DNA from 3 places in the Bacillus sp. MN7755 genome. Region 3 is predicted to be linked to each of the others. Evidence: predicted binding sites of a transcription regulator. Region 3 holds the regulator's gene; each other region holds the start of a gene.
What was found. The regulator Rex, encoded in region 3, represses fermentation and respiration genes when NADH is low (regulators of the CRP and FNR family bind a similar motif). The targets are predictions, from matches to a motif close to TTGTGAAATATTTCACAA.
Positions count from the first base shown of each region.

Region 1 (11,325 bases), on a different contig from region 3:
AAATGAATACTAGTCGTAAAGTAGCTATCATTGGATTAGGGTATGTTGGTCTTCCTTTAGCGGTCCATCTTGCAGAAAGGGGCCATACTGTACTTGGATTAGATAAAGATACTAGAAAAATAGAATCAATTATAAAAGGAGAAAGTTATATTCCGGATGTTTCTTCTAAAGAGTTACAAAGTTTATTGACGAAAAAAAAATTAATAGTAAATACACCGGATCAAGGTATTGCTGATTTTCAAAATAGTGATTATGTTATTGTCACTGTCCCCACTCCAATTAATGAACAAAGAGAACCAGACTTAAGTGCTCTCATTTCAGCTTCACATTATATACAACAAAACCTTCAAAAAGGACAAACCTTCATTTTTGAAAGCTCCACATATCCAGGTACACTCGAGGAAGTTATCATTCCTATTATTTCTCAAACAGGTAAAAAGGCGGGAGAAGATTTCTATATCGGATATTCCCCTGAGAGAATTGATCCAGCAAATAGTCAATATTCAGTTCAATCTATTCCAAAAGTTATTAGTGGACAAACAGAAAAGTGTAAACAAAAAGTACAGGCTTTGTATAGCACTATTTTTGATGTAGTTGTTCCAGTTAGTTCTCCGAAAGTAGCGGAGATGTGTAAGCTATTCGAAAACATTCAGCGCCTAGTTAATATTTCGTTAGTCAATGAGCTAAACACATTATGTGAAAGTTTAGGAATTGATTTTTATGAGGCGCTTGAAGCGGCATCTACAAAACCATTTGGATTTACTCCATATTGGCCAGGTCCGGGGATAGGAGGACACTGTATTCCAGTAGACCCTTTATATTTTCAATGGAGAATAAAAAAGAATGGTGCAATGAGTCAATTGATTGAAGCAGCGCATGTAATTAATGAAGAAATGCCAGAGAAAATGGTCCAGAAAGTAAAAGATATGGTGCAACCACCTGCAACGGTTTTAATTGTAGGGATTGCATATAAGAAAGATGTAAATGACTTAAGAGAATCACCAGCGTTGCCAATTATTGAATTGTTAATAAAAGAAGGATACGAGATAGAATATCACGATCCATATATTTCTTCGGCAAAATTTGGGGATAAGGTGTACCAATCTGTTTCTTTGAATGAACAAGCCGTTAACCAAGCGGGTTGTATTTTAATTTTAACGGATCATTCTAATATTGATTGGAAGCTTTTTAAAGGAATAAAGCGAGTAGTAGATACACGTGGGATTGTAAAGAAGGTGAGTAAATGAGTAAGAAATGTTTAATTACAGGGGGAGCAGGATTTATTGGATCGCACTTAGCTGAAGAGTTGGTGAGAAGAGGTTATAATGTCACGATCGTTGATAACTTCTATAAAGGGAAAAATAAATATCATAAAGAGTTAATGAAAGAAATTCGGGTTATTCCAATAAGTGTTTTAGATAAAAATTCTATTTATGAATTAGTAAATCAACATGATGTAGTGTTTCATTTAGCAGCAATTTTAGGTGTGAAAACGACAATGGAAAAGAGTATAGAGCTCGTTGAAACGAATTTTGATGGAACGAGAAACATTTTACAAGCAGCGCTAAAAGGAAAGAAGAAAGTAGTCTTTGCTTCTACTTCAGAAGTATATGGTAAGGCAAAGCCACCCTTCTCTGAAGAGGGGGATCGATTATACGGGGCAACTTCTAAAATACGTTGGAGTTATGCAGTGTGTAAAACATTAGAAGAAACATTATGTTTAGGATACGCATTAGAAGGTTTACCTGTAACGATTGTTCGTTATTTTAATATTTATGGTCCAAGAGCGAAAGATGGTCCATATGCAGGGGTAATCCCGCGATTTATTAGTGCGGCCCTGCAAGGTGAAGACATTCTCGTATATGGAGATGGAAAGCAGACACGTTGCTTTACGTATGTAAGTGATGCGGTAGAGGCAACGATTCGAGCTATGGATGAAAAGGTAAATGGTGAGATTATTAATATAGGTTCTGAGAATGAAAAAAGTATAAAAGAAGTAGCAGAGGTCATTAAAAAATTAACGGATTCTTCTTCAAAGATTGTACAAGTACCTTTTGAAGAAGTATATCCACATGGTTTTGAAGAAATTCCAAATAGAAGACCAGACGTAACAAAATTAAAAGAGCTTGTTCAATTTCAGGCGAAAGTAACGTGGGAAAACGGATTGAAGGAAACAATTAAGTGGTTTCGTGAAGAAGACAATGGCTAAGTCATTATCTGTTATTATTCCTGCATGTAATGAAATCGATACGATTTCAGACGTTATTCAATCGGTAAAAGGATTAAATCCATTAGAGATTATTGTAGTAGCAAATGGTTGTACTGATGGTACAGAAACAGTTGCTGAGCATTTAGGATGTAAAGTACTGTGGTATACAGAGAAGCTTGGAAATGATGTTGGACGTGCAGCTGGTGCCAAAGAAGCTATAGGTGATGTACTACTATTTATAGATGGTGATTTTGCTATTCAAACTTCAAAATTACAGTTATTTCTTAATCCGATTTTATACAATCAGGCAGATGTAGTTTTAAATAATTTGGACGCATTATTTTTAAAAAGGCAAAAACCTAATTCTATTACAGTATGGCGCCAAATATTAAATGCAATATTAGAGCGCGAAGAATTAAAAATTGATTCTTTATTAGCTGTACCGCATGCGTTAACGAAAGAAGTTGTACAAAGCATTGGATATGAATGTTTTGTTAATCCTGTTGTGGCTCATTTACGCCTAGTACAAAGCGAATGGAGAATTAGTCGTCATTGCGCAATTGATGTTATTACGCCGAATAAATTCCGGCCGACCGAGCATGCTGCATACGGCACAAGCCTTTCTCAATCCGAAAAACGAATGATAGGTGATCATATAGAAGCTGTAGCAGAGCAAATAGTAGACAGCGATGGGCGCGGAGGATATCATGATGGAAATAGGAAAAGAGAAAGTGTTTATCATACTTTAGATTTTGAAGATTTTTATCAAGGGTGGGGCGTTACATCTAAGTTGTATAAAGAAAAGCAATTATCGGTCATTATTCCTGTACAAGATGAAGAGAAAACAATTGGAAACGTTATAGAAGAGCTTCGCAAAATTGAACCTTTTGAAATCATCGTTGTTGTAAATGGTTCGTCTGATAAAACTGCAACGATTGCAAAAGACAAGGGAGCAACGACAATTGTATATAAAGAAGCGCTCGGAAATGATGTGGGGCGCTCACTTGGAACGTATTTTGCAAAAGGAGAAATTGTGTTATTTATAGACGGCGATTTTGTTATTCCAGCGAATGAGCTATATCCTTTTGCCAAAGCTATTGTAGATGGAATGGATGTCGCATTAAATGATCTAAATCATTATTTAGATTTAAGAGTACCGCTTCATCTTGTAACTGCATTTAAATACGCATTAAATTTAGCTTGTGATAGAAAAGATTTAGGCGTAGGCTCTCTTATTGCTGTGCCTAATGCGTTTAGCCAGAAATGTTTGAAAGGAATTGGGTATCGGTCTTTACTGGCACCGTGTGTAGCCCAAGTGAAAGCTATTCTTTCAGGATTTGAAGTTGCATGTGTAAGTCGTGTTGAGGTCGATAAGATGAACCGTATTCGTCCCAGTGAACATTTTGCAAAAATAGGTCATCCGCCAGCTGTACTCCGAATTATTGGTGATCATATAGAAGGGTTAGAGCAATTAATTGTATTAACAGGCAGTCGTGGGGGATTCCATGATGGAAATAGAAAAAGGGATATTTTATAGGTAACAAAAAAAGTGTACAACATATGTACACTTTTTTGCTCTGTTATAAAAACTATAACAGATTAGGATATAAGAGTATTACAGCTCTACAATGGGTATTGTTCTTATATTACAAAATAGGACTCGTATATAAGAATACCAAAAAAATACAATTAAGGGGAGGGTTAATTTTAAAGACTTTCAAATGAAGTTAACACTATGCATATAGTAGTTTGCTCAACATTTCACAAACATGTCACAACTATTTCGTTCACTTTCACCAAAAAGTAGTATTCTAAGTGTGTAAGCTGTTATATAAAAAATCTTAGTCCTGTACTAATCAAAAATGGAGGAGATTAGGATGACTCAAGTATTAGAAAATGTTAAAAACGCATGGGAAAACTTTAAAGGTGAAAAATGGAAAGCAGAGATTGATGTTCGCGATTTCATTTTAAATAATGTAAACGTTTTCGAAGGGGATGAATCTTTCTTAGCGGGAGCAACTGAAGCAACGAAACAACTTTGGGATCAAGTAATGGATTTAACAACAAAAGAACGTGAAAACGGTGGCGTTCTTGATATGGATACAAAAATTGTTTCTTCTATCACATCACATGAACCAGGATATTTAAATAAAGATATTGAAAAAGTAGTCGGTTTCCAAACTGAAAAACCATTTAAACGTTCTTTACAACCATATGGTGGTATTCGTATGGCGGAACAAGCTTGTGAATCTTATGGATACGAAATGGATAAAGAACTTAGTCGTATTTTTAGAGATTGGAGAAAAACTCATAACCAAGGTGTATTTGATGCATACACACCAGAAATGAGAAATGCACGTAAATCAGGCGTTATTACTGGTCTTCCGGATGCATACGGACGTGGACGTATTATCGGTGACTACCGCCGCGTAGCGTTATATGGTATTGATCATTTAATTGAAGCGAAAAAAGCTGATTTAGATTTAACTGGCGGTGTAATGAGCGAAGATACAATGCGTTTACGTGAAGAGTTATCTGAGCAAATGCGTGCACTTCAAGAATTAAAACAAATGGCTGCTTCTCATGGCTTTGATATTTCTAAGCCAGCAACAACTGCACAAGAAGCATTCCAATGGTTATACTTCGCATATCTTGCAGCAATTAAAGAGCAAAACGGAGCTGCAATGAGTCTTGGACGTACTTCTACATTCTTAGATATTTATATTGAAAGAGATTTAGCAAATGGTACTTTAACAGAAGAAGACGTACAAGAAATTGTGGATCACTTCATTATGAAATTACGTCTTGTGAAATTTGCAAGAACACCTGATTATAATGAATTATTCTCTGGTGACCCAACTTGGGTAACAGAGTCTATCGGTGGTATGGCATTAGATGGTCGTCCATTAGTAACAAAGAACTCATTCCGTTTCTTGCATACATTAGATAATTTAGGACCAGCTCCAGAACCAAACTTAACAGTTCTTTGGTCTAAACAATTACCACAGAACTTTAAAAACTACTGTGCGAAAATGTCTATTAAAACATCAGCAATTCAATATGAAAATGATGATATTATGCGTGCTGACTACGGCGATGATTACGGAATTGCTTGTTGTGTATCTGCAATGAGAATCGGTAAACAAATGCAGTTCTTCGGCGCACGTGCAAACTTAGCAAAAGCATTATTATATGCGATTAACGGTGGTAAAGATGAAAAATCTAAAGCACAAGTTGGTCCTGAGTACGCACCGATTACTTCTGAAGTATTAGATTATGAAGAAGTTATGCATAAGTTTGATATGACAATGGAATGGTTAGCGGGTCTATATTTAAACACATTAAATGTTATTCACTACATGCACGATAAATATAGCTATGAGCGTATTGAAATGGCACTTCATGATACAAATGTTCTGCGTACAATGGCAACAGGTATCGCGGGTCTATCTGTAGTAGCAGACTCTTTAAGTGCAATTAAACACGCAAAAGTAAAACCAATTCGTGATGAAAATGGAATTGCAGTTGACTTTGAAATCGAAGGAGATTTCCCTAAATACGGTAACAATGATGACCGTGTAGATGAAATCGCTGTAAATCTGGTGAAAACATTTATGAATAAACTTCGTAAACATAAAACATATAGAAATTCTGTTCATACAATGTCAATCTTAACAATCACATCTAACGTTGTATATGGTAAGAAAACTGGTAACACTCCAGATGGTCGCCGTACTGGAGAACCATTTGCACCAGGTGCGAATCCTATGCATGGACGTGATACAAAAGGGGCATTAGCTTCATTATTATCTGTAGCTAAATTACCATATGAAGATGCACAAGATGGTATTTCTAATACATTCTCTATTATTCCAAAAGCACTTGGTAAAGAAGATGATGTACAAGTACGTAACTTAGTATCAATGCTTGATGGTTATGCAGTAAAAGAAGGCCATCACTTAAATATTAACGTATTTAACCGTGAAACATTAATGGATGCAATGGAACACCCTGAGAAATATCCACAATTAACAATTCGCGTATCTGGTTACGCTGTAAACTTTATTAAATTAACTCGTGAACAACAAATTGATGTAATTAACCGTACAATGCATGAAAGCATGTAAGTGAAAAAAGTGTCCCTCTGCATTTTATAAATAGCAGAGGGAGGCTGTTTCAATAAAGGAGGAAGTAAAATGGTAAAAGGAAGAATTCATTCTGTAGAGTCTTGTGGTACTGTTGATGGCCCAGGAATTCGTTATGTCATATTTACACAAGGGTGTTTATTACGTTGTCAATATTGTCATAATGCTGATACGTGGGAGATCGGTAAAGGAAAAGAAATAACAGTCGAAGAAGTAATGCAGGATGTGACATGTTACCTTCCTTTTATTGAAGCTTCCGGAGGCGGTATAACAGTTAGTGGTGGGGAACCATTATTACAGCTAGATTTCTTAATTGAGTTATTTAAGAAATGTAAAGAAGTTGGAATTCATACAACAATTGATTCTTCGGGTGGTTGTTATTCTGAAGAACCAGAATTCCAAAATAAGCTAGATATTTTAATGGATTACACAGATTTAGTTTTATTGGATTTGAAACATATTGATTCAAAGAAACATCGTAAATTAACAGGAAAACCAAATGAACATATTTTACAATTTGCTCGTTATTTATCAGATAAAAATAAACCGATTTGGGTACGACACGTATTAGTTCCTGGTATTACTGATAATGAAGAGGATCTACAAAAATTATCTAGCTTTATTCAAAGCCTGTCTAATGTTCAGAAAGTTGAAGTGCTACCATACCATAAGCTTGGTGTATATAAATGGGAAGCACTTGGGCATAAGTATCCACTCGCGAATGTAGAACCGCCTACTGAAAAAAATGTAGAACAAGCAAGACATATTTTACAAGCAGTCTAATCCAAATATTGGATTAGGCTTTTTGCTTTCTTGACAATAAACCCTAGAGTATATATAGAGAAAAGAGTATACTGAAAATAGAATATCCATATTTTTGTAAGGAATAAGTGGAGAAATTTACATAATTGTAAAGGGAAATCAAAATAGTAAAAAGAATTAAGAAGTAAAAGAGTGAGTATCATGGAATAGAGAACATTTGTAAGTTATTGCGAAAGCTCTTATAGGAAAGTATAATGTAAAGATATGAGCACAGATAGGATTAAGGGGTCAATCTTATATGCTTTGCATATCCACGACAGGTACATAGCTGAAAGAGAAGTATTAGAATCTGTTTATGTAATTTTTAAGGAAAATGTTTTTCCTATTGTCGTATATGCAATATGGAGAAACAATAAGCTAGGAGTGGATTTGTTTGATAAAAAACCCCAAGGTTTTAATATTAACTGCACATTACGGTAATGGTCATGTGCAAGTAGCGAAAACATTAGAACAAACATTTCGCCAAAAAGGAATTAAAGATGTAATTGTATGCGATCTGTTCGGAGAATCACATCCAGTTATAACCGATATTACAAAATATTTATATTTAAAAAGTTATACAATAGGAAAAGAATTATACCGCTTGTTTTATTATGGCGTAGAAAAAATTTATGATAAAAAAATAGCATCTTGGTATGCGAATTTTGGAAGAAAACGTTTGAAATTACTTTTACAAGCAGAGAAACCGGATATTGTTATTAATACTTTTCCAATCATAGCTGTACCAGAGTTAAAAAAGCAAACAGGTATTTCAATCCCTGTTTATAACGTATTAACGGATTTTTGTGTGCACAAAATATGGATTCATCGGGAAGTAGATCGTTATTTTGTAGCAACTGATCACGTGAAAAAAGTTATGATTGATATTGGTGTGCCTGCGGAGCAAATTGTTGAAACTGGAATTCCGATTCGTAGTAGTTTTGAGCTAAAGATCAATCCAGACATTATATATAATAAATATCAGTTATGTAAGAATAAAAAGATTTTACTAATTGTAGCAGGTGCTCATGGGGTATTAGGAAGTGTAAAAGAACTATGCCAATCATTTATGTCAGTACCTGATTTACAAGTAGTTGTCGTTTGTGGGAAAAATGAAGCGTTAAAACAGGATTTATTAGGGTTACAGGAAAAAAATTCTGATGCATTAAAAGTATTTGGTTATGTTGAAAATATTGATGAACTATTCCGTGTTACTTCTTGTATGATTACAAAGCCAGGCGGTATTACGTTAAGCGAAGCGGCAGCATTGCAAGTACCTGTCATTTTATATAAGCCTGTTCCAGGACAAGAAAATGAAAATGCGATGTACTTTGAAAGAAAAGGAGCTGCAGTTGTCATTCGTGATGATAGTGAGGTTTTTGCAAAAACAGAGGCGTTATTACAAGATGATATGAAGCTTCTTCAAATGAAAGAAGCGATGAAAAGCATTTATCGTCCAGAGCCAGCGGGTCATATTGTGGATACAATTTTGGCAGAAAATCATGTAGAACCGAATCATATACCTATTAAATCACCTGCTCTTGCACAATTATTTACTTAATATGAAACCCTCTTTTATATGTTTAAAGAGGGTTCTTTATTGTTTTATAAGATAAAGTAGTAACTTATCCACATGAAGATTGCGCTTTCATTAAACAGTAAAGTCGAAATATTAACAACTATATCCACATTGTCCACAATTTTTAGAAAAATATCCACAATTCTAACATTTACTATGCGTTACAGCATATAAACTTGTGAAGGGTTTATAGAATTTATTCACAATTCTATAAATTATGTGGATAACGTTATCCACATAAAAAAGGTTCCTTATTTATAAGGAACCTTTTTTGTCTATTCTATCACGTAGAAAAAATATGTAATGAGAATGAATAATTAGGGGGGAAACTTCTAATTATTCATTCTCACTTTAAATACTTTTCGAGCGATAACCCGCTGCGCGATCTGCTTTGCGAAATTCTCGTTGGTAGAGAACTTCTTGTGTACTAGATAATGTGTTTTTTGCTTTGTCACGTTTCTTTTTATCCATTACAAATCACCTCGTGTCCTAAAGTCACTATCTATCGTTTCCAAAGACATGGAGTGATATACGTATATGGCAAAATGTTAATGATTAATTATTTTTTCTAAAAATTTAGATTATGCTTCTTTTAATTGGTGAGCATCTTGGAACGTTGTATCTCGCATTGTAGCAAGTGTATATTGATCTTTTGGAATTTCATATAAGTTATATACTTCTTCATTTGCGTTAATTTCATCATAAACGGCTTTTCTTGTTTCGTTTGCTAGATTTACATATTGTAGTTTTTCGGCAGCTTTAATAGAACGAATATTTATTTTACGAATACGCATAAAGATTGTTTCAATATCTAATTCATAGAAAAGTTCGCTGAAAAATGAATCTTTCGCCAATTTATTATAGCCTTTTCCATGATAAGGTTTGCCAAGCCATGTTCCGAGAAATCCGGCTTTTTCTTGCACATCAAATAAAGTAATTGTTCCGATAGGGTTACCCCATTCATCTAAAATTGTGCGTGAAATTAATTCCCCACGCTCTTCAGCTTCAATCGTTTGTTTTGTTAGAAATAAATATTCCTCATAAGAATAAGCCTTTTGACGCACAAAAGGGAAGACAGCTGGATCCACCATTAAATCGTATAGAACGTGGCTGTCGTGTAAGTCGCGTTTTTTCAACACACTAACTCCTCCTCACACGAGGGTAGCATGACGAAAAAACACCCCACCCTCGAAATTTTTATATCAATCTTTAAAAAATTTCGGGGTGGGAATCGAACCCACTAGAACCAGTTTCTAACGCTGGTGGCGCACCATTTGCCTTCCCCATTCATCAATTTGAAAATGATAATCACGACACAAATTGATTATGGTTTCATTCAGTTTATAATCGTATAATACTTTATCTAGTCAAAAAAATAAACTAGTTTTTTTTATTTTTTTTGTAAATTATTTTTCCATCAATCATGGTTAGTACAGGCTTGGCTAAATAATGGAAAGGATGATGAGTCCATAACACGAGATCAGCGTCTTTTCCAACCTCAATGCTTCCAATTCTATCCTCTAAACGTAAATTTCGTGCTGGAAATATAGTGATTCCTTCTAGTGCAGTTTTTTCGTCTAATCCTTCCCTTACTGCGACAGCAGCACAAACATTTAAATATTGAATTGGTGTATAAGGGTGATCCGTTGTTATAGAAACTTCCACTCCATTTTTCGATAATATATGGTAAGTATCCCATGTTTTGTTTTTAAGTTCGATTTTAGAACGACGTGTAAGAGTGGGGCCAACTGAAACCTTCAAATTGTGTTTCGAAAGCTCTTCAACAATAAAATGTCCTTCTGTACAATGTTCAAGACGTAAATCGAGATTGAACTCTTTTGCAAAGCGTAGAGCAGAACTAATATCATCTGCTCGGTGAGCGTGGATACGTACGGGAATTTCGCGGCGTAATGCTTTTAAAATAGAAAGCATTCGAAAATCAGCTTCATGCCCATAGTGCTGTGCTTCATAAAATGATTCCCGAAGTAATCCCATAATTCCCATACGTGTAATAGACTCTTTTGTTCCATTACTATGGACCTTTTTAGGATTTTCTCCAAAGGCAATCTTTAAGCCAGCAGGTTCTTGAATAATCATATGATCAATACAAGTTCCAGCTGTTTTTATTACACAAGTAGTACCACCGATAATGTTTTGACTTCCTGGCATAACGTGAACAGTTGTAATTCCATTTTGTACAGCATCTTGAAATGCAATATCCAAAGGGTGGATTCCGTCTAAAGAACGGATATGTGGTGTTGAAACTTCAGATGTTTCATTTGCATCATTGCCAGCCCAACCAGTACCTTCATCATAGAGACCAAGATGAGTATGGACATCAATAAATCCAGGTAAGAGATGAAGAGCACGAGCGTCTATAACTGTCATATCTTGAGTAGGTTGAATGGAAGGCTTGACCTCAGCAATTCTTTCTCCTATAACGAGTACATCCCCTTGAAATTTTTGGGATGTAATAGGATAGACAATGGCTTGTTTGAGCAATATTTTCATAGGTACCTCATTTCTGTTACTTTACAATGTTAATGGAATTTAAGGGAAAGTAACTGAAAGATTATTTGTGTAATAATGCT
Region 1 is NZ_BTRL01000005.1:21,488-32,812, reverse strand. It holds gene ACYVEC_RS03400 (glycosyltransferase family 2 protein) at 1-13, shown strand, start outside; gene ACYVEC_RS03395 (nucleotide sugar dehydrogenase) at 3-1,247, shown strand; gene ACYVEC_RS03390 (NAD-dependent epimerase/dehydratase family protein) at 1,244-2,209, shown strand; gene ACYVEC_RS03385 (glycosyltransferase family 2 protein) at 2,202-3,746, shown strand; partial or broken gene ACYVEC_RS03380 (hypothetical protein) at 3,715-3,934, shown strand; gene pflB (formate C-acetyltransferase) at 4,087-6,336, shown strand; gene pflA (pyruvate formate-lyase-activating protein) at 6,406-7,137, shown strand; gene ACYVEC_RS03365 (diglucosyl diacylglycerol synthase) at 7,550-8,716, shown strand; gene ACYVEC_RS03360 (YfhE family protein) at 9,086-9,205, opposite strand; gene ACYVEC_RS03355 (GNAT family N-acetyltransferase) at 9,316-9,873, opposite strand; gene ACYVEC_RS03350 (amidohydrolase) at 10,115-11,245, opposite strand.
Region 1: a site for Rex is predicted at 3,959-3,976, ahead of pflB (formate C-acetyltransferase). Genes of this name have one in related genera too.

Region 2 (11,325 bases), on a different contig from region 3:
AAGATGAAACATCTCGTCTAAACTACATGAGACGAGGTGTTTTTTATGAAAATAAAACGGAGAATTACAATTGTTTTAATTTTTTTTATAAGTATCATGTTTATATTACTTTGTCGTTTAATTCAAATACAAATTACAGATACGGAATCATTTACGGATCGTAAGATTAATTTAATCGAAAAAAGTGTTACACAACGGACGCAATCCATTACGGTAGATGATGGACGAGGCCATTTCATAGACCGAAACGGTAAGGAAATAGGTGAGCAAAAGTATCCGGTGTTAATTGTTTTTCCATTTCTACAAATAAAAAATGGCATGTTAGAAAAAATTGCGCATATCATTGGTATGTCGAGACAAGAGATTGAAAGTCAAATGAAAGATAAGAAAAGTGCATTTATCATGCAAAGAGGAAATGGACCATTTCGCTTGGCACGAGAGCAGATGGAGAAGGTGAATCAATTAAATGTATTAGGCATTGTAGCAGCTGAAGTTCGTTTACGGCAAACTAGCGTGATGAATCATTTAATTGGCGATGTGGGTGAGAATGAACGGGAATTTCAAAAACGATACGGAGAAGTAAGAAAAATTTCAAAACAAACGCCAATTGGCATTTCAGGATTGCAACAATCATTTGATGAATTTCTTTTGACCGATGGAGGGGCAAAAGTATTGTATCAAGTGGACAGACAAGGAGAACCGATTTTTGGGAAACAAGCGAAATATACGTCGCCTGGAAATCCATTTTACCCAGTGACGATTCAAACTACTTTACATAACGAATTACAGCAAAAAGCAGAAGAAGTGGTTGAAGCAAGCGAAATAAAGAAGGGGGGATTAGTGTTACTTGATGTAAAGAAAAATGAAATTTTAGCGATGGTCAGTAAACCATCTGTACAGGTGAAAGATGAGGATTTATATAAAACTACGCTTGAAAATCAAATGTTAACACCACATTTTCCCGGTTCTGTTTTTAAAACAATAGTTGCAGCGGCAGTGATTGATCAAAATAAAAATGTTTTTAATCGCGCATTTAATTGTAGTAAAGATTTATATGGTGAAGACCACCCACAAGTTATGATGGGTACACTTAGTTTTAAAGAGAGCTTTGCTAGAAGCTGTAACAGGACATTTGCAGAGTTAGGTAACGAGTTGATACAAAAGGATAAGATGGTGTTAGAAACTTACGTAGCGGCTTTAGGAGCCGCTGATAAGGTTGGGTGGAAAGGTCCTGTATTTCATACACCTCATTTTGAGCAAATGTCAGAGGAGAAGAGTGTTACGATCTGGGGGAATGAAGGAAATAAGAATAGTAAAAAAGCGGTAGCGCAAACAGCAATTGGACAGAAAGATGTACGTATGTCACCTCTAGCGATTGCAAATATGATGGCGACAATTGCTAGAGGCGGAGAAAAGATGGAAGTGAAAGCTGTTGAAAAAATAATGTATAAAAATGGAACGGACTTTTATACATTTGAAGACCATACATTAGGTGGAAAACAGCTTTCGTATGAAACAGTGAAAACATTACAAGAGTTATTAAGGAGTGTTGTAACAACGGAGAAAGGAACAGGAGCAGCATTCCAATCATTGCCGCTAAGTGTTGCCGGAAAATCTGGGACAGCGCAAACAGGAAAAGGGGCGAAAGCGAATCGTTGGTTTGCGGGCTATTTTCCATATGAAAATCCAAGATATGCTTTAGTTGTCGTGGATATAGAAACGAATAGCAAGGTAAATACAGTTACACCTATTTTCAAAGCTATTGTAGAATCAATCCATCAATTAGAGAATGGAAAGTAATCTTGCAATTCATAGTGAAATGTTTTCATTTCGTGAAAATATTATTGTAAATGTTCAACCTTTCTAGATTTAATGTTACAATAGCAAGTATGAAAAACTGCATGGGGGTTTGAAGAATGGCAGGAGGATCTAGATTCCAACAGAAACAACAAAAACGTCGTCAAAACGGTGTTTTAAATATTGCAATCGCAATTGTATTAATATTAGTAGCTATTGTATCATATCAATTGTTTGTTCCTGAAAGAAAAGAACAAGCGTCTTCTAGTGACAAAAAAGTAGCTCAGCAAACAACGAAAGAGAATAAAGCTGAGAAAGCTAAGGGCAAAGAAGAGACGAAGAAGAATGAACAAGAGAAGGCAGAGGCTAAGAAAGAAGAAGAAGAGAAGCTAAAGGCTGAAGAAGAACAGAAAAAAGCTGAAGAAGAAGCGAAGGCTAACGAGAAAGTAGCAGCTGAAAAAACACAGCCAAAGGCAACTGACGCTTATACGAAATCTTCTTGGAAGCCAGTAGGTACAGAGCAAGGTGCAACACCTGCGATGACGTTTAAAAAAGGTACAGCAGATTGGAATGAGATGAATCAAGCGATTTCAGCTGCAATTGACGTTCCAGTAGAGCAATTAGTTATTCATCGAATCGGAAATAACGGTAAAAATAAAGCTTACGGTAACGTACAAGATAAACAATCGGGTAAAAGATATTATGTAAATATTGATTGGGTAGATAATGAGGGCTGGAAACCAGTACTTGTTCAAACTCTAAACTAAAAAAAGAGAAGCTCCTTAGGAGCTTCTCTTTTTTGTTAGCGTAATTTCTTTAATTTAAAATGAACAACCGCGCTATAATACGGTCTTTTGCTTTCGGGATCCATAACCATTTGATGTGAGATGTGATGAACTTCAAGCATAAGTGCTTTATTATTATCGATTTGTTCACTAATTTTTCGTTCTAAAGAAGCTAAGTCTCCCGCTTCAAAAAATTCTACTTTATCTTCTAACATTTCAAAGGTAAATGACATGAAGACGGCCCCTCTCCTATGTAATCAACTATAGTGTAACAAAGAAAAGAAGGAAATACCATGTACATTTCAATTGACATTTTTAGAAAGAGGGAATATCATACTGATAAAACCGATAAGAAAAAGGGGAATTTTTATGGGGACAGAATTTAATGGTTTATTTGATGAGTGGGCTCATACGTACGACTCATTCGTACAAGGCGAAGATATACAATATAAAGAAGTTTTCGCCCATTATGAGGACATTCTAGAGGATGTAGTTAACAAGTCATTTGGTCATGTATTAGAATTTGGTGTTGGTACAGGTAATTTAACAAATAAATTATTACTTGCTGGCCGCACAGTTTACGGTATAGAACCGTCACGTGAAATGCGCATGATTGCAAAAGAGAAATTACCGCAAGAGTTTTCCATTACAGAAGGTGATTTTCTTTCGTTTGAAGTCCCAAATTCAATTGATACCATTGTAAGCACCTATGCATTTCATCATTTAACAGATGATGAAAAAAATGTAGCGATTGCGAAGTATAGTCAATTACTAAACAAAGGTGGTAAAATAGTGTTTGCTGATACGATATTTGCAGATCAAGATGCATATGATAAAACTGTTGAAGCAGCAAAACAAAGAGGTTTTCACGATTTAGCAAACGATTTGCAAACAGAATACTATACACGTATTCCAGTCATGCAATCTATTTTTGAAAACAATGGCTTCCATGTAACGTTTACGAGATTAAATCATTTCGTTTGGGTAATGGAGGCAACTAAGCGATAGAAAGAGGGAATTAGATTGAGAATTGCTGTAATTGGAGCAATGGAAGAAGAAGTACGTATTTTACGTGACAAATTAGAACAAGCAGAAACAGAAACGGTTGCGGGTTGTGAATTTACGAAAGGACAATTAGCAGGACATGAAGTCATCTTGTTAAAGTCTGGTATTGGTAAAGTAAACGCAGCGATGTCAACGACAATTTTATTAGAAAAATATAAGCCTGAAAAAGTAATTAATACTGGTTCAGCTGGTGGATTCCATCATTCTCTAAATGTTGGAGATGTAGTGATTTCAACAGAAGTTCGTCATCATGACGTAGATGTAACAGCATTTAACTATGAATATGGTCAAGTACCAGGAATGCCGCCTGGATTCAAGGCTGATGAAGCATTAGTTGCATTAGCTGAGAAATGTATGCAAACAGAAGAAAGTATTCAAGTTGTAAAAGGTATGATTGCAACAGGCGATTCATTTATGAGTGATCCGGACCGCGTTGCAGCCATTCGTGATAAATTTAAAGATCTTTATGCAGTAGAAATGGAAGCAGCAGCTGTTGCACAAGTATGCCACCAATATGAAGTTCCGTTTGTTATTATTCGTGCACTTTCTGATATTGCTGGTAAAGAATCAAATGTTTCATTTGATCAATTTTTAGATCAAGCAGCTCTTCATTCTACAAACTTTATCGTAAAAGTATTAGAAGAGTTAAAGTAATGTAACAAAAAGGCAACTGTCTCATATAAAGAAAATACATACAGTTGCCTTTTCTTTATTGGCAAATAAGGGGGAGAACACGATGAATGTATATCGTGGAGTTCATGAGTTAATTGGTCATACACCAATTGTAGAAATTACTCGTTTTTCACTTCCAGAAGGGGTCCGTTTATTTGCGAAGCTTGAATTTTATAACCCAGGTGGAAGCGTTAAGGATCGCTTAGGAAGAGAATTAATTGAAGATGCGCTCGAAAAAGGGCTTGTTACAGATGGCGGAACAATTATTGAAGCGACTGCTGGAAATACTGGTATTGGACTGGCACTTGCAGCGTTAGAACATGATTTACGCGTTATTGTTTGTGTACCAGAGAAATTTAGTATTGAAAAGCAAGAATTAATGAAAGCACTAGGTGCAACGGTCGTGCATACACCGACTGAGCAAGGAATGACCGGCGCAATAGCAAAAGCCAAAGAGCTAGTAAATGAAATACCGAATTCATACTCTCCAAGTCAGTTTGCAAATGAAGCAAACCCTCGTGCTTATTTCAAAACACTAGGTCCTGAACTTTGGGATGCACTTAACGGAGAGATTAACATATTTGTTGCAGGAGCAGGAACTGGTGGTACATTTATGGGGACTGCATCTTATTTGAAAGAAAAAAATATAGATATAAAAACGGTTATTGTGGAACCAGAAGGATCCATTTTAAATGGTGGTAAAGCCGGCTCACATGAAACAGAAGGGATTGGCCTTGAATTCATCCCGCCATTTTTGAAAACATCTTATTTTGATGAAATTCATACAATTTCTGATCGAAATGCATTTTTACGAGTGAAAGAATTAGCGCAGAAGGAAGGACTTCTCGTTGGAAGCTCTTCAGGAGCAGCATTTCATGCAAGCTTACTTGAAGCAGAGAAAGCGGCGCCAGGTACAAATATTATAACGATTTTTCCTGATAGTAGTGAGCGCTATTTAAGTAAAGACATATACAAAGGATGGGAATAAAAAATGAGAGCAAAGACAAAGTTAATTCATGGTATTCGCATAGGAGAACCTTCAACTGGATCTGTAAACGTACCGATTTATCAAACAAGTACGTACAAACAAGAAGCAGTTGGTAAGCATCAAGGATATGAATATTCACGTACAGGCAACCCAACACGTGCTGCTTTAGAAGAAATGATTGCTGTATTAGAAAATGGTCATGCTGGATTTGCATTTGGTTCAGGAATGGCTGCTATTACAGCGACAATTATGTTGTTCTCAAAAGGTGACCACGTTCTTTTAACAGATGATGTGTATGGCGGAACGTATCGCGTTATTACGAAAGTATTAAATCGCTTCGGTATTGAACATACATTTGTAGATACAACAAATCTAGAAGAAGTTGAAGAAGCGATTCGTCCAAATACGAAAGCAATTTATGTAGAAACACCAACGAACCCACTACTAAAAATTACTGATATTAAGAAAATCTCTACTCTTGCTAAAGAGAAAGACTTATTAACAATTATTGATAACACATTCATGACGCCATATTGGCAGTCGCCGATTTCTTTAGGAGCAGATATTGTGCTTCATAGTGCAACGAAATATTTAGGAGGTCATAGTGATGTAGTGGCAGGTCTAGTAGTTGTAAATAGCCCACAACTAGCAGAAGACCTGCACTTTGTACAAAACTCAACAGGAGGTATTCTTGGACCACAAGACAGCTTCTTACTACTTCGCGGTTTAAAAACATTAGGAATTCGTATGGAGGAACATGAAACGAATTCACGCGCTATTGCTGAGTTTTTAAATAACCATCCAAAAGTAAATAAAGTATATTATCCAGGTCTTGCATCACATCAAAACCATGAACTAGCAACAGAGCAAGCAAATGGATTTGGTGCAATTATCTCATTTGATGTAGATAGCGAAGAGACATTAAATAAAGTACTTGAGAAATTGCAATACTTTACACTTGCTGAAAGTTTAGGAGCAGTAGAAAGTTTAATTTCTATTCCATCTCAAATGACACATGCATCAATCCCGGCAGATCGTCGCAAAGAATTAGGAATTACAGATACATTAATTCGAATTTCTGTCGGTATTGAAGACGGTGAAGATTTAATTGAAGATTTAGCACAAGCATTAGCATAGTAAAAATGCACTGCTAATATAGAGCAGTGCGTTTTTATTATGTCTATTTTGTGAAAGTTTTCACAAAATAGACATACACAAATGAAATGATTTCATGTATATTGAATTCATGAAGTGTTACTCACGAACAAACTTGTGAAATATTTCACAAACAATGAAGTTCATGTAGGAAAGCAACTCTATTTTTTTTGCGCTAATCGGGACTTGTGATGACCTATAGGGTCTTATTTAGTCCAAGATAGCAGAATAGGAGGAATTTACATGGTAGTCAAAGAGAAAGTTGTAAATGAAATGCAGGAAGTAAAAGAGATGATTGATACGTTAGTGAATAACGGTCGGAAGGCTTTACAAGCATTAGAAAGTTTTACACAAGAGCAAATTGACAACATTGTTCATGAAATGGCATTAGCAGGTGTTGATCAACATATGCCACTTGCAAAGTTGGCTGTTGAAGAAACAGGGCGTGGTGTATACGAAGATAAATGCATTAAAAATATTTTTGCTACTGAATATATTTGGCATAGCATAAAGAAAGATAAAACAGTAGGGATTATTCACGAAGATCCTCATGAAGAAATAATAGAAATTGCGGAACCTGTTGGTGTAGTAGCTGGGGTAACGCCGGTAACGAATCCGACATCGACAACAATGTTTAAAGCATTAATCGCGATAAAAACGAGAAATCCAATTATTTTCGCATTTCATCCTTCAGCACAAAACTGTTCTATTGCAGCCGCGAAAACAGTATACGATGCAGCGGTGAAGGCGGGGGCACCAAAACATTGTATTCAGTGGATTGAAAAACCTTCTGTCGAAGCAACGAAACAATTAATGAACCATGAAGGTGTTGCGCTTGTTTTGGCAACTGGAGGAGCAGGTATGGTGAAATCAGCTTATTCTACTGGAAAACCAGCGCTAGGTGTAGGTCCTGGTAATGTACCGTGTTATATAGAGAAATCAGCGCATATAAAACGAGCGGTTAATGATTTGATTTTATCAAAAACGTTTGATAACGGTATGATTTGTGCATCAGAACAAGCAATCATTGTAGACAAGGAAATTTATGATGATGTGAAAACAGAAATGATTGCAAATGATTGTTACTTTGTAACCGAGGAAGAGAGAAGAAAATTAGAAAAGCTCGTTATTAATGAAAATACATGTGCAGTAAATAGTGATATTGTAGGGAAATCAGCACAGTATATTGCCGAATTAGTTGGAATTGCTGTACCTGAAAATACAAAAATGCTTGTAGCTGAAATACAAGGTATCGGAGCAGCATATCCACTATCTCGTGAGAAATTGAGTCCAGTATTAGCTTGTGTAAAAGCAAATTCATTAGAAGAAGGATTTACATATTGCGAAGAAATGTTAAGCCTCGGTGGTTTAGGACATTCAGCAGTCATTCATTCTGTAAATAAAGAAGTGCAAAAGCAATTTGGATTACGCATGAAAGCTTGCCGCCTTATTGTAAATGCCCCTTCATCACAAGGAGGAATCGGTGACATATATAATGGGTTTATTCCATCACTTACGCTTGGCTGCGGCTCGTATGGGAAAAACTCAGTTTCTCAAAACGTAACAGCGACGCATTTATTAAATATAAAAAGGTTGGCAAATAGAAAAAAGAATATGCAGTGGTTCAAATTACCACCAAAAATTTATTTTGAAAAACATGCGACGGCATATTTAGCAAGTATGCCTAACATTTCACGTGCATTTATTGTAACGGATCCGGGAATGGTTGAGCACGGATATGTAGATACAGTCGCGCACTATTTACGTAAACATGCAAATGATGTGAAAGTTGAAGTTTTCTTTGAGGTCGAGCCAGATCCATCAGATGAAACTGTTTTTAAAGGTGCGGAAATGATGAGAAGTTTTAAGCCGGATGTCATTATCGCACTTGGTGGAGGTTCAGCTATGGATGCAGCGAAAGGGATGTGGCTTTTCTATGAGCACCCAGAAGCAACATTCTATGGAATTAAACAAAAGTTTTTAGATATAAGAAAACGTACATGTAAATATCCGGAATTAGGAAGTAAGGCGCAGTTTGTTGCCATTCCAACAACATCAGGAACAGGATCAGAAGTGACACCATTTGCGGTTATTACAGATAAGAAAAATAATATAAAGTATCCACTTGCAGATTATGAATTAACGCCAGATGTAGCAATTGTAGATCCACAATTTGTAATGACAGTACCGCCACATGTAACAGCAGACACTGGGATGGACGTATTGACGCATGCAATAGAGGCGTATGTGTCTGTTCTGGCAAATGACTATACAGATGGATTAGCATTAAAGGCCATTGATCTCGTATTTAAATATTTACCAAGAGCATTTAAAGATGGAAATGATGAAGAAGCACGAGAAAAAATGCATAATGCTTCTGCAATCGCAGGGATGGCATTTGCAAATGCGTTTCTAGGTATTAATCACAGTTTAGCACATAAAATTGGGCCGGAATTCCATATTCCGCATGGACGTGCGAATGCAATTCTTATGCCACACGTAGTTCGCTATAATGCTATTAAGCCAAGAAAACACGCATTGTTCCCAAAATATGAGCACTTTGTAGCTGATGAACGTTATGCACATATTGCGAGAATGCTCGGGCTTCCAGCACGTTCAACAGCAGAAGGTGTGGAATCACTCGTTAAAGCAATTATTGAGCTTGGAAAAAGTTTAAATATAAATATGAGTATTGCAGGACAAGGAGTTGCTAAAGATCAATTTGAAGAGGTTGTTGGATTATTAGCAGAAAGAGCTTTTGAAGATCAATGTACAACAGCTAATCCAAAATTACCTCTCATTTCAGAGCTAAAAGAAATTTATATGGAAGCATATAAAGGTGAGTAATGGTTATGAAAGAGTCGCAATAAAGCGGCTCTTTTTCTTTTGGAAAACATCTCCCAGAATGGCTGTATTTACTTGTCTTTAAGTTTAATAGAATATGATACAGTGAAATGGAGGAGTGAGAATATAATGAAAGAATTACAAGAAAAAATAGAAGATTATACTCGGTTCGGACAAATTCTTCTCGCTGTAAGTACATTGTTAATGGTTGGCTTATTGATTCCGAATGGAGCAAAAGAAACATTACAACCTTTTGTTATGATGGGGAGCATCGTTATATTTTTAGGTTTATCCTTCTTTTTCTTTCAGCGTGTGAAAGTGATGCGAGACGAGTTAGAGGGAAACGAATGTGAATAATACTGATAAATAGAGCGTTACAAAAAGAAGGAATTTTTTTGTAACGCTTTTTGTTTTTTCTAGAAAATGTATGCGTTTCATATTGACAATGATAATCCTTATCAATTAAAGTAGAATAGTAGTTAATGATTATCATTATCAGTTAGAGGTGAAAGGATGAATAAATCTATTACGCTATTCACAGCGATTTTATCAATTTTTTTCTTATTAATAGGTTGCAGTGCAAAAGGAGACGAAACAGCATCGGCAACAAAAACGGAAAAAGGAAAAGAGAAAATCGAAGTTACGGATCTGTCAGGAAGGAAGGTAACATTCGATAAGGCGCCAGAAAGTTTTGCTACGTTGAGTATGGGAGATATGGATATAATTCATGCTTTAGGTGGAAAAATAGTAGGTCGTCCAGATGCAAAAATAACTCTTCCAGAGGATGTAAAGAAAATACAAGTAATTGGGAACGCACATCAGCCGAATTTTGAGCAAATTGCTAGTGTAAAGCCTGATGTACTTATTGCTAACAATGGATTCCAAAAGAACGTTCCAACGGTTGAAAGACAAGGAACGAAAGTAATGATTTCTTCTGCAAATTCTGTACAAGATATTCAAAAGAATATTGAGCTATATGGAACGATAATGAAGAAAGAAGATAAAGCAAAAGAACTTAACCAAAAAATTAATGATCAAATAAAGAAATATGAGAAAAAGAGCGATGTGAAAGCATTGCTAGTGTATGGAGCACCAGGTACATATTTAGCAGCATTACCAACATCTTTATCAGGTGATATTTTAGAAAAGACAGGCGGGAAAAATATTGCAGCTGATTTTACAGAAATGAAGGAATATCCGCAATATGCACAGCTCAGCGTAGAACGTATTATTGAGGCAAATCCAGATGTGATTTATTTAATTACACATGGAGATCCAAATAGCGTTAAAAAAGCATTTGAAGGCGAAATGATGAAAAATGAAGCGTGGAAAAATTTAGATGCAGTAAAACAAAATCGTGTAGTTATTTTGCCACCTGATTTATTTGGATCTAATCCTGGAACAAAAGTTACAGAAGCGATGGACTTTATGTATAAAAGTATACAAGATGTAAGGAAATGATAAGTATGGAAAGTAGTGAAGTAGTAAGGGGAAAGGAACATCCTTTTGCGAAAAAAAGATGGATAATAGCAGTTAGTTTAGTTGTATTAACGATCTTAGGTCTTTTTTACGGCCTTTTCGCAGGAAGCTTATCCTTTTCTTTACGAGATATTCTAACAGGGATACAAGATGAGGGTTCGACAGTTCATCGAATTGTATGGGACCTTCGTATACCAAGAGTGCTCGTTGGGTTTATAGTAGGGATATGTTTAGCTACATCTGGTGCATTACTACAAGGAGTTATGAGAAATCCTCTTGCAGACCCTGGTATTATCGGAGTTTCATCTGGAGCAGGCCTTGTAGCAATTGTAATTATGATTTTATTCCCTCAGCATATGGCTTTTTTACCGCTCGGGGCGTTTTTAGGAGCTTTCATAACGGCGATGGTCATTTATGCTTTATCATGGCAAAAAGGGGCACCACCTTCAAGAATTGTCTTAGTAGGTGTGTCAATTAATGCATTAATTGGTGCAGCGACGTCAGCATTAATGTTATTACATAGTGACAAAGTACAATCCG
Region 2 is NZ_BTRL01000026.1:48,703-60,027, forward strand. It holds gene ACYVEC_RS25610 (peptidoglycan D,D-transpeptidase FtsI family protein) at 46-1,800, shown strand; gene ACYVEC_RS25615 (YrrS family protein) at 1,917-2,564, shown strand; gene ACYVEC_RS25620 (YrzA family protein) at 2,600-2,815, opposite strand; gene ACYVEC_RS25625 (class I SAM-dependent methyltransferase) at 2,952-3,590, shown strand; gene mtnN (5'-methylthioadenosine/S-adenosylhomocysteine nucleosidase) at 3,606-4,301, shown strand; gene ACYVEC_RS25635 (O-acetylserine dependent cystathionine beta-synthase) at 4,384-5,307, shown strand; gene ACYVEC_RS25640 (bifunctional cystathionine gamma-lyase/homocysteine desulfhydrase) at 5,311-6,444, shown strand; gene adhE (bifunctional acetaldehyde-CoA/alcohol dehydrogenase) at 6,706-9,309, shown strand; gene ACYVEC_RS25650 (YrhC family protein) at 9,436-9,663, shown strand; gene ACYVEC_RS25655 (ABC transporter substrate-binding protein) at 9,820-10,767, shown strand; gene ACYVEC_RS25660 (FecCD family ABC transporter permease) at 10,773-11,325, shown strand, end outside.
Region 2: a site for Rex is predicted at 6,578-6,595, ahead of adhE (bifunctional acetaldehyde-CoA/alcohol dehydrogenase). Genes of this name have one in related genera too.

Region 3 (11,325 bases):
ATTTGCCGCCCCTTGAGCTTGGTGATTAATTCGTTCCATACCAGCCCCATAATCGATAGTCGCTTGACGATTCGCATTCTCAAAAAATGGCGCAGCTGCCTTTGCTGACAAAACTCCTAATAACGCACAAGCAGCAAAAGTAGTAATCAATTGAATTCTTATACTCTTCCGTACGCTCTTTACTAATTTCTCAATTAATTCTCTTGTTTTCCTTACATAAGTAAAAGGATTAAATATCTTTTTCAATCTTATACCCCACTCCCCATACTGTTTTTATATATCTAGGTTTCCTTGGATTCTCCTCAATCTTTTCACGTACTTTTCGAATATGAACCATTACAGTATTATCAGACTGGAAAGATCGTTCGTTCCAAACCTTTTCATAAATTTGCTCCGCGCTAAAGACCATACCTGGATTACGGGCTAGCAATTCTAAAATTGAAAATTCCCTCGGAGTTAGTTTCACTTCTTCTCCCTCTACAATAACTTTATGGGTTGAGCTGTTAATTTTCATCTCTCCAATTTCTAGCTCGTCCTCATTTTGTATAGCGAAACCATTCATTTTCATATAACGGCGTAACTGAGATTTAATTCTTGCGATTAACTCTAACGGATTAAACGGCTTCGTTACATAATCATCAGCACCCGTTGTTAATCCTAAAATCTTATCCATATCTTGCGTTTTCGCTGAAAGCATAATGATTGGCATTTCTTTTTCTTCCCTTACTTTCATACACATATGAATACCGTCTACTTTTGGCATCATAATATCTAGTACGACTAGATGCACTTCATTTTCTTCCAGGAGACGTAATCCTTCTTCTCCATCTCCTGCTTGCAGTACTTTATATCCTTCATTCTTTAAATAGATTGTAATTAAATTTCGAATTTCTTTTTCATCATCTACGACAAGTATTGTTTCGTGTGCCACAATATCTCCCCCATTACTTTTTTAATCCCTAACTTCTATTATAGGAAAACTTCTGAAGAAAAACGCTCGGAAATCCTTAAGTTTTTCTGAAGACGCAAAAAAGGTCTAGACTCCCCTTAAGTCTAGACCTTTCAAAAAACCCCTTTTATTTACGAACGTAGATGAAATATAGTACGAATAAAACTCCCATAACATACATAATTGGATGAATCTCTTTACGACGACCACTTACTACCATTGTAATTGGATAGAAGATAAACCCAATCGCAATCCCTGTCGCAATACTATACGTAAGTGGCATTGAAATGATTGTAAAGAATGCTGGTACTGCAATCTCGAATTTCTTCCAATCAATTTCTCCTAAAGAAGAAACCATCAAGATCCCTACAATAATTAATGCTGGTGCCGTTACAGCTGGTGTTACAACACTTAGTAATGGCGAGAAGAATAGTGCCAGTAAGAAGAATCCCGCTGTTACAACTGCTGTAAATCCAGAACGTCCTCCCGCTGCTACCCCTGCAGACGATTCAATGTAAGACGTTGTTGTTGATGTACCTAAGATCGCACCGATTACAGTTGCAATCGCATCTGCAAATAACGCTTTTCCTGCACGTGGTAATTTATTGTTCTTCATTAATCCCGCTTGATTCGCAACCGCTACAAGCGTACCTGCTGTATCAAAGAAATCGATAAAGAAGAACGTTATAATAACAATCCCCATTTGAACAGTGAAAATATCTCCAAAGTGCGTTAACGCCGCACCGAACGTTGGTTCTAGACTCGGTATTGCTCCCACTACAGCTTTCGGAGTATCAATTAATCCTGTTGCCACTCCTAAGATCGCTGTAAGAATCATACCGTAGAATACTGCACCATTAACTTTCTTAATCATGAAGATGATTGTCGTAACAACTCCGAAAATTGCTAGTAACGTTGTGCCCTTTGTTAAATCCCCCAACCCAACAAGGACAGCATCATTTTTCACGATAATTCCGGCATTTTGGAATCCAAGGAAGGCAATGAATAATCCGATACCTGCCGCTACTGCAAACTTTAACTCTGATGGAATTGCATTAATGATTTTTTCACGAATACCTGAAGCAGTAAGAATAATAAAGATAATACCTGACATTAACGTTCCAGCAATTGCTGTCTGCCACGGAATACCCATCGTTAACACTGCCGTATAAGCAAAGAACGCGTTAATTCCCATACCTGGCGCTAAAGCAATTGGATACTTCGCGAAAATACCCATAATTAAAGAACCGATTGCTGCTGCTAATGCTGTAGCAACGAATACTGCACCCGGATCCATTCCTGTACCTGCCGGTAATCCTTTAACATTTCCAAGTGACAGCGTAGCAGGATTGACAAATAGCACATACGCCATAGATAAAAATGTCGTTAAACCTGCTATGAACTCTGTTTTATAATTTGTGCCGAGTTCATCAAACTGAAAATAGCGTTTCATCTTACGTTTCCCCCGTTATATGATTACTCGCCGCAATTCCCTAGCCCTCTTTTATCTATTAAAAATAAAAAAGGCTTCCATTGCATATACATGGAAGCGTTCTATGAATAAAGATAAGATTCCCCTCACCTTTATAAAAACGCCTCGTAGTCAAGCCATTTACGGTAGCTAGGTAGAAACTTTCGGGCCATATCCCCGATATTATACGACGGCATAATATTCACTTTTCGTTTGAATTACATACTCATATTAACTCTTGAAAGTATTTTTGTCAATTTAAAAACGAACATTTTTATGAACTTTTATATTTTCGTTCGTATTTAACTTAAAATATAAAAGATCCATCTATGCATGAGCAATAGATGGATCTTTTATTATAATACTATTCCCACTCAATTGTTGCTGGTGGCTTACTCGTTACATCATACACGATACGGTTAACGTGTTTTACTTCGTTTACGATACGTACAGAGATTTTCTCTAATACATCCCAAGGGATACGTGCCCAGTCAGCTGTCATACCGTCGATAGATGTTACTGCACGGATACCTACTGTGTAATCGTAAGTACGCTCGTCACCCATAACACCTACGCTACGCATACCAGGAAGCGCAGTGAAGTATTGCCAGATTTCGCGGTCTAATCCTGCTTTAATAATTTCTTCACGTAAAATCGCATCAGATTCACGAACGATTTCTAATTTCTCTTCTGTGATTTCACCTAATACACGAATACCAAGACCAGGGCCTGGGAATGGTTGACGCCATACGATTTCATCAGGAATTCCTAGTTCTGATCCTAATACACGTACTTCATCTTTAAATAATGTGTTTAAAGGCTCAATTAATTTGAACTGCATGTCTTCTGGAAGTCCACCAACGTTATGGTGAGATTTAATTGTTTGTGCAGTTGCTGTACCACTCTCAACGATATCTGTGTAAAGTGTACCTTGCGCTAGGAAGTCCATTCCTTGTAATTTAGACGCTTCATCATCAAATACGTAAATGAATTCATTACCGATGATTTTACGTTTTTGTTCTGGATCTTCTACACCTTTTAACTTGTTCATGAAGCGTTCTTGTGCATCCACTTTAATAACGTTCATGTGGAAGCCTTCGCTGAATGTTTTCATAACGCCTTCTGCTTCACCTTTACGAAGTAAGCCATGATCAACGAAAATACATGTTAATTGGTCGCCGATCGCTTTATGAATTAATACTGCTACAACAGAAGAGTCTACACCGCCACTAAGTGCGCATAGTACTTTTTTGTCTCCAACAGTTTCACGGATTTTCTCTAATTCTACTTCGATAAAGTTCTCCATGTTCCATCCTTCAGAACAACCACATACGCCGAATACGAAGTTTTTAATTAAATCGTTACCGTGCTCAGAGTGACGTACTTCTGGGTGGAATTGTACACCGTATAAGTTTTTCGCTTCATTGCTCATACCAGCAATTGGACAAGACTCACTTGTTGCATCTACTACGAATCCTTCAGGTAAACCAGTTACTAAGTCGCCATGGCTCATCCATACAACTTGCTCTTCTGGAAGGTTCGCATATAATTTTGATTCGTTCTCTACTTTAAGAACAGCTTTTCCGTACTCACGGTGATTTGCACGCTCTACTTTACCACCGAATTGTTGCGTCATAAGCTGCATACCGTAACAAATACCGAAGATCGGTAATCCTAGGTCAAAGATTTTTTCATCACAATGTAATGCACCTTCACCGTATACACTATTTGGTCCACCAGAGAAGATAATCCCTTTTGGATTCATTGCTTTAATTTCTTCTGCAGTAATTGTATGTGGATGAAGTTCACTGTATACACCGAACTCACGAATTCGACGTGCTATTAACTGATTGTACTGACTCCCAAAATCTAAAACGATAATTGTATCATGCTGCTTCTTCAAAATAATCACCCCAACGTTAGTTCTCGTATATAAATATTTTCACCAATTTGGCAAAAAGCATTACTAATATAATAAAAAAAGCCAGTCCTCCGCCTCTAGTCTCATAACAAAGAAAAGGCAGGGGTCTGGCTTTATAAAGAAAGATAGTCTTCCGTTCTTTATAAATATAAGACACACTGCCTTCATAGTCAGGTTGTTTACGGTAACCCGGTAGAGACTCTCAAACCTTATCTTTGAGGATATATGAAGGATCGTTTTATATTATCTTCCTAGATTCTAACAATGAAGTATCAATATGGTCAAGAGAGAAAGCGACAAAATTCTACAGAAATTCATTTCCTTTTCTAAAAAACATAAAAAAACATCCATTTCTATATAGAAATGGATGTTTTTTAGGACAAACGGAATTACATCATTCCGCCCATACCGCCCATGCCCATGCCGCCCATGTCAGGCATTGCTGGTGCATTTGGTTCTGGCTTGTCAGCTACTACAGCTTCAGTTGTTAAGAACATAGCTGCAACAGATGCTGCGTTTTGAAGTGCAGAGCGAGTTACTTTAGCTGGATCTACGATACCAGTTTCAAGCATGTTAACCCACTCGCCAGTAGCTGCGTTGAAACCAACGCCTACTTTTTCGCCTTTTAGACGCTCTACAACTACAGATCCTTCTAGACCAGCGTTGATTGCGATTTGACGAACTGGCTCTTCTAGTGCGCGAAGTACGATGTTGATACCTGTAGCTTCGTCGCCTTCAGCTACGATAGCAGCAACTTTCGTGTATACGTTCATAAGTGAAGTACCACCACCTGCAACGATACCTTCTTCTACTGCTGCACGAGTTGAGTTAAGTGCATCTTCAATGCGAAGTTTGCGCTCTTTTAACTCAGTTTCAGTTGCTGCACCTACTTTAATTACTGCTACGCCACCTGCAAGTTTTGCAAGACGCTCTTGTAATTTTTCACGATCGAATTCAGAAGTTGTTTCTTCTAATTGCGCACGGATTTGACCAATGCGAGCTTCGATTTGTTGTGAATTTCCAATACCTTCAACTACAGTTGTGTTTTCTTTCGTTACAACAACTTTACCAGCGCGTCCTAAAGATTCAACTGTAGCAGATTTTAAGTCACGGCCTAATTCTTCAGTGATTACTTCGCCACCAGTTAAGATTGCGATATCTTCTAGCATTGCTTTACGACGGTCACCAAATCCAGGAGCTTTAACAGCTACTACATTGAATGTACCACGAAGTTTGTTCACTACTAATGTAGCTAACGCTTCGCCTTCTACATCTTCAGCAATGATAAGAAGTGGTTTACCTTGTTGTACCACTTGCTCTAATACTGGTAAGATTTCTTGAATGTTAGAAATCTTTTTGTCAGTAATTAAGATGTATGGGTTATCAAGAACTGCTTCCATCTTATCAGAATCAGTAATCATGTAAGGAGATGCATATCCACGATCAAATTGCATACCTTCTACTACGTCTAATTCTGTTGTGAAGCCTTTAGATTCTTCTAAAGTAATAACGCCGTCGTTACCAACGCGCTCCATTGCTTCAGCAATTAATTGACCTACTTCTTCGTCAGCCGCAGAAATAGCAGCTACTTGTGCGATAGAAGATTTACCTTCGATTGGTTTAGAAATCGTTTTTAATTCTTCAATTGCAGCAGTAACAGCTTTTTCGATACCTTTACGAAGACCCATTGGGTTCGCACCAGCTGTTACGTTTTTAAGACCTTCACGAATCATAGCTTGTGCTAATACAGTTGCAGTTGTTGTTCCGTCACCAGCTACATCATTTGTTTTGCTAGCAACTTCTGCTACTAATTTCGCACCCATGTTTTCGAATGCATCTTCTAATTCAATTTCTTTTGCGATTGTTACACCATCATTTGTAATAAGTGGTGAACCAAATTTTTTCTCAAGTACAACGTTACGACCTTTTGGTCCAAGTGTTACTTTTACTGCGTTTGCAAGAGTGTCGACACCGCGAAGCATCGAACGACGTGCTTCTTCACTAAATTTAATATCTTTTGCCATAATAATTGACCCCCTTGGATTTTTTAAGATTTATATAATTAACCGATAACTGCTAAAATGTCACTTTCACGTAAAATCAAGTAGTCTGTACCTTCATATTTCACTTCAGTACCTGCATATTTTGAGAAGATGATAAGATCACCTGCTGCTACCTCTAAAGCAACACGCTCACCATTTTCAAGCACTCGACCAGTACCTACTGCAATAACTTTACCCTCTTGTGGTTTTTCTTTTGCTGTGTCTGGTAATACAATACCACTTGCTGTTTTTTCTTCCGCTTGAACAAGCTCAATTACAACGCGATCACCTAATGGCTTTAGCATGAACAATAACCTCCTCATTTTGTTATGTAAATTTTATTTATTAGCACTCAAGTCACCCGAGTGCTAACACACTTATAATAATAAATAATCTCAATTTCTTTTGCAAGTAAAAAAATCATAATTTTTTCGCAAATTACGCTATAAACTTTTCTATATAGAGTTCCTCTTCTTCTACCTTTACTATATGAATCGTTGTTTCCACTACTCGTATGTTACAATATGAAAGGACACCCTAAGTTGTTTTCGCTACAAACACAACTTTCTCCTGTCTTCTATTATAATTTCAAATAAGGATTTACAAAAAAAACATAATTTAAGTAAGGTTTATATCGTAGGTAGCATATTTACATGTTATCCTACCTTATCTCATACACTAGAGTTAGAAAGGATGGTTAAACCATTTGAAAAAACAATATTGGTGGGTTATCGTTACATACATTTTAATGCAGTTATCATCAATTGCTGGATTACCACTTCTTCTGAAAACTGGACTTTATGATAACAGGGGATTTACTAGGGAAGAGAAATTTCAACTCATAACTGGTCACTGGGCGATCATTAGCTTCTTTATTGCATTATGTATCGTACTTTGGTTACTTAGAACAGATATTCGCGACAGACATTTAGATAAGATGCGTTCTACTGTTCCAGCTACGATTGGTTGGATTTTTATCGGGTTCTTCTTAGCATTTTTCTCGCAAAGTATTGCTGGCATGATCGAAATGTATGTATTAGGTATTAAACCTGGATCTGAAAATACAGCGAGACTTATGGATATCGCAAGAACGACACCTTGGTTCCTTATCGTTATTTCTATAATCGGACCTATTTTAGAAGAAATCGTATTTAGAAAAATTTTATTTGGTACACTTTATAAGAAGTTTAACTTCTTTATTGCCGCTATCATTAGTTCCCTTGTATTTGCGGCGATTCATTTTGATTTTACTCACTTATTGGTATACACCGCTATGGGGCTCGTATTCGCCTTCTTATATGTAAAAACGAAACGTATTATCGTTCCAATTGCCGCTCATGTTGCAATGAATACATTAGTTGCAGTTGCTCAAGTTTTAGTAAGTAACGAACAAATTCAAGAAATGATTAAAGAAGCTGAAAAAATGCAAGGCTTTATCGGAGGATTTTTAGTATGAGAAACTCACCATTGTTCATGGCTGCATTGTACTTCCTTCTAGGATGTATCTTTACACGCTTCGCCATTACGAACGTAACAGATACAATCTGGAATATGTGGACAATACTATTTGCAGTTATGGCAACGATTGATTTTAATTTGGCACTTCGCCTTATCTTAGTTAAATTCACAAAGAAAAAACAATAATAAAACGCAGAGGTCGCTTCCTCTGCGTTTTATTGTGGATAATTTTTCAAAAAGTAAACAAGTGTTTGTAACTCCACTGCTAAATCAATATGATGAATTCTTATATTGTCTGACACATTTAAGCGTGCTGGTGTGAAATTCAAAATACCATGCACATTTGTTTCTGCCAATCTATCGGCTACAGATTGCGCTACTGTAGCGGGTACTGTTAATATTGCCACTTGTATATCAGTTGATAAACGTTCTTCTAATTCATCTAAGTGATATACAGGAATGCCTCCGATTTCTGTTCCAACTTTCTCTTCACTAACATCAAACGCCATTTCAATTTTTGTATTATTATTTTTCGTGAAATTATAATGTAAGAAAGCGGTCCCTAAATTACCTACTCCAATAAGCGCTACACGTGTTATATCATCTTGGTCGAGTGTTTCACGGAAAAATGATAATAAATAATTTACGTTATATCCATATCCTTTTTTCCCTAACGCTCCAAAGTATGAGAAATCTCTTCGAATTGTTGCGGAATCAACCTTTACCGCTTCACTTAATTCGGCTGATGAAACACGTTGCTTACCAGACAGAGATAAGTTTTGGATAAATCGATAGTATAGAGGCAATCTCTTAGCAGTGGCTTGTGGAATTTTCTGCTGCTCCATATAACCTCTCCTCTCTTCCTATCTTTATTCATATGCTTTAATCAAATACAGAAGTTTAGCACTTATTAAATTCCTTGTATAATAGAAAGAAGAAGTATTCTCTCTGTATTTTAAACTATACACTATTTTTAGTATGATTGAGAAATATAAACATGGCAAAGTTAAGAAATTATTTGAGGTGAAAACATTGATTTTATTACAAGTAAACGCGCTTTCGAAATTATACGGTGCAGAAACGATTCTTGCAAACATAAAATTGGAAGTTCAAACGAAGGATCGTATCGCATTAGTCGGACGAAATGGAGCCGGAAAATCTACATTATTAAAAATAATAGCTGGTGAGCTATCTCATGATGGTGGCGAAATTATAAAACCGAAAGATGTCTCAATCGGATATTTAGCCCAAAATACCGGGTTAGAAACGTCTTTAACAATTTGGGATGAAATGTTAACCGTCTTTACACACTTGCAACAAATGGAGACAAAGCTTCGAAGGCTAGAGCAAGAGATGGGAAAAGAAGAAAACTTTTCAAACGAGGCTACATATGAAAGATTATTAGCTGATTATGACCAATTGCAATTAGATTATAAAGATCAAGGTGGCTACCAATATGAAGCAGATATCCGTTCGATTTTAAGTGGTCTTGGCTTCCCAGTTGAAACGCACCAGACGACGATTTCCACATTAAGCGGTGGACAAAAAACACGATTAGCTCTCGGTAAATTATTATTAACGAAACCAGACCTACTTATTTTGGACGAGCCTACAAACCATTTAGACATCGAAACATTAACATGGCTTGAACAATATTTACAAGGTTATCCTGGCGCAATACTAATCGTTTCCCATGACCGTTATTTCTTAGATAAACTCGTTACACAAGTATATGAAATTTCGAATAAAGAAAGTAGACGATTTGTTGGTAACTACAGTAAATATTTAGACTTAAAATCAGCACTATACGAGCAGGAAATGAAACGTTATGAAAAACAACAAGATGAAATCGCTAAGCTGGAAGACTTCGTTCAAAAAAATATAGCTCGTGCATCTACGACAAAACGTGCGCAAAGCCGTCGTAAACAATTAGACCGAATGGAATTATTAACAAGACCATTAGGTGATTCTAAGTCAGCTTCCTTCCACTTCGATATTGAAAAACAAAGTGGAAATGACGTTTTACAAGTAAAGGATGCAACCATCGGATATGATGAGGATCCGATTATTGAACATGTAACAATGCGCTTAACTCGCGGGGATAGTGTTGCTTTAGTTGGTCCAAACGGAATTGGAAAATCCACATTATTAAAATCACTTGTGAATAAGTTACCCCTATTAAATGGTGATGTTTCTTTCGGATCCAATGTATCTGTTGGCTATTATGATCAGGAACAAGCTAACTTAACATCTTCGAAGCGCGTATTAAATGAATTATGGGATGAATATCCTCTGCAACCTGAAAAGGAAATTCGCACGATACTAGGTAACTTCTTATTCACAGGGGATGATGTACTAAAACCAGTATCTTCTCTGAGTGGTGGACAAAAAGCTCGGTTAGCCCTTGCAAAACTTATGATGCAAAAATCAAATTTATTAATTCTCGATGAACCTACGAACCATCTTGATTTAAATAGTAAAGAGATTTTGGAGAATGCTTTAATCGATTATCCAGGTACTCTTCTATTTGTCTCACATGACCGCTACTTTATTAATCGTGTAACGACAACCGTTGTTGAGTTATCAACAGAAGGTGCACAGGAGTATTTAGGGGATTACGATTACTACGTTGCAAAGAAAAATGAGATGATCGAACGTGCGGAATTAGAGCAAGAAGATGAAGCACCGGTTCAAAAGACAGTTGCACAAGAAAAATTAAATTATCTCGAAGAAAAAGAGCGCAAAAAATTAGAGCGTCAACGTACTCGAAAAATTGAGGAGCTAGAACAAAACATTGTAGTATTGGAAGAAGAAATTGCTACGTTAGAAGATCAACTTTGCTTACCAGAAATATATGCAGATTATGAAAAGGCTAGTGAAATTACAACAAAAAAACAAACACTACAAGAGCAACTCGATGCTTGTATGGCAGAATGGGAAGAATTGCATTTATAAGAGTATGAATAAGGAGGATGTCTCATAAGTCGGGATTTTTGACTATGTGACATCCTTTTTGTTTTCTAGAGCGAAGCAACGTCATCGTACATGAACGTTTTTTGAATATGTCCATCGTAACTGGAACTATATCAACGATTCGACACCAAGTATCGATTTACCGACAAAGTTTGACATCTATACCAATTCGCAAATTAAAAGAAGATTATCTCGAAATATCTTTTCAGATATTCACCATTATTTTATTTCCCGAAAAAGGATATATTCAAAGGTCAGACTTCGTTTGATTTATCCACAACGTTATACACATATCCACCTTTAATATATAAACACAGAAATAACTTTTCCACATTATCCACAATCACTAAAAAAGTTATTAACATTTTATATACACAGTAAAAGCCACATTATCAACAGATAATATGGCTTTTATCCACAAGCTGTGGTTAATTTTGTGTATAACTATGCTTCAATATCTAATCCTGGATTTGCATTTAAAGCTAATGTAGCACGTTTTCCTTGTTCATAT
Region 3 is NZ_BTRL01000038.1:1,593-12,917, forward strand. It holds gene ampS (aminopeptidase AmpS) at 1-246, opposite strand, end outside; gene ACYVEC_RS29895 (response regulator transcription factor) at 230-931, opposite strand; gene ACYVEC_RS29900 (NCS2 family permease) at 1,077-2,402, opposite strand; purine riboswitch at 2,530-2,631, opposite strand; gene guaA (glutamine-hydrolyzing GMP synthase) at 2,785-4,323, opposite strand; purine riboswitch at 4,489-4,590, opposite strand; gene groL (chaperonin GroEL) at 4,731-6,365, opposite strand; gene groES (co-chaperone GroES) at 6,404-6,688, opposite strand; gene ACYVEC_RS29920 (CPBP family intramembrane glutamic endopeptidase) at 7,090-7,839, shown strand; gene ACYVEC_RS29925 (YdiK family protein) at 7,836-8,027, shown strand; gene ACYVEC_RS29930 (redox-sensing transcriptional repressor Rex) at 8,057-8,686, opposite strand; gene ACYVEC_RS29935 (ABC-F family ATP-binding cassette domain-containing protein) at 8,874-10,796, shown strand; gene tsaD (tRNA (adenosine(37)-N6)-threonylcarbamoyltransferase complex transferase subunit TsaD) at 11,259-11,325, opposite strand, start outside.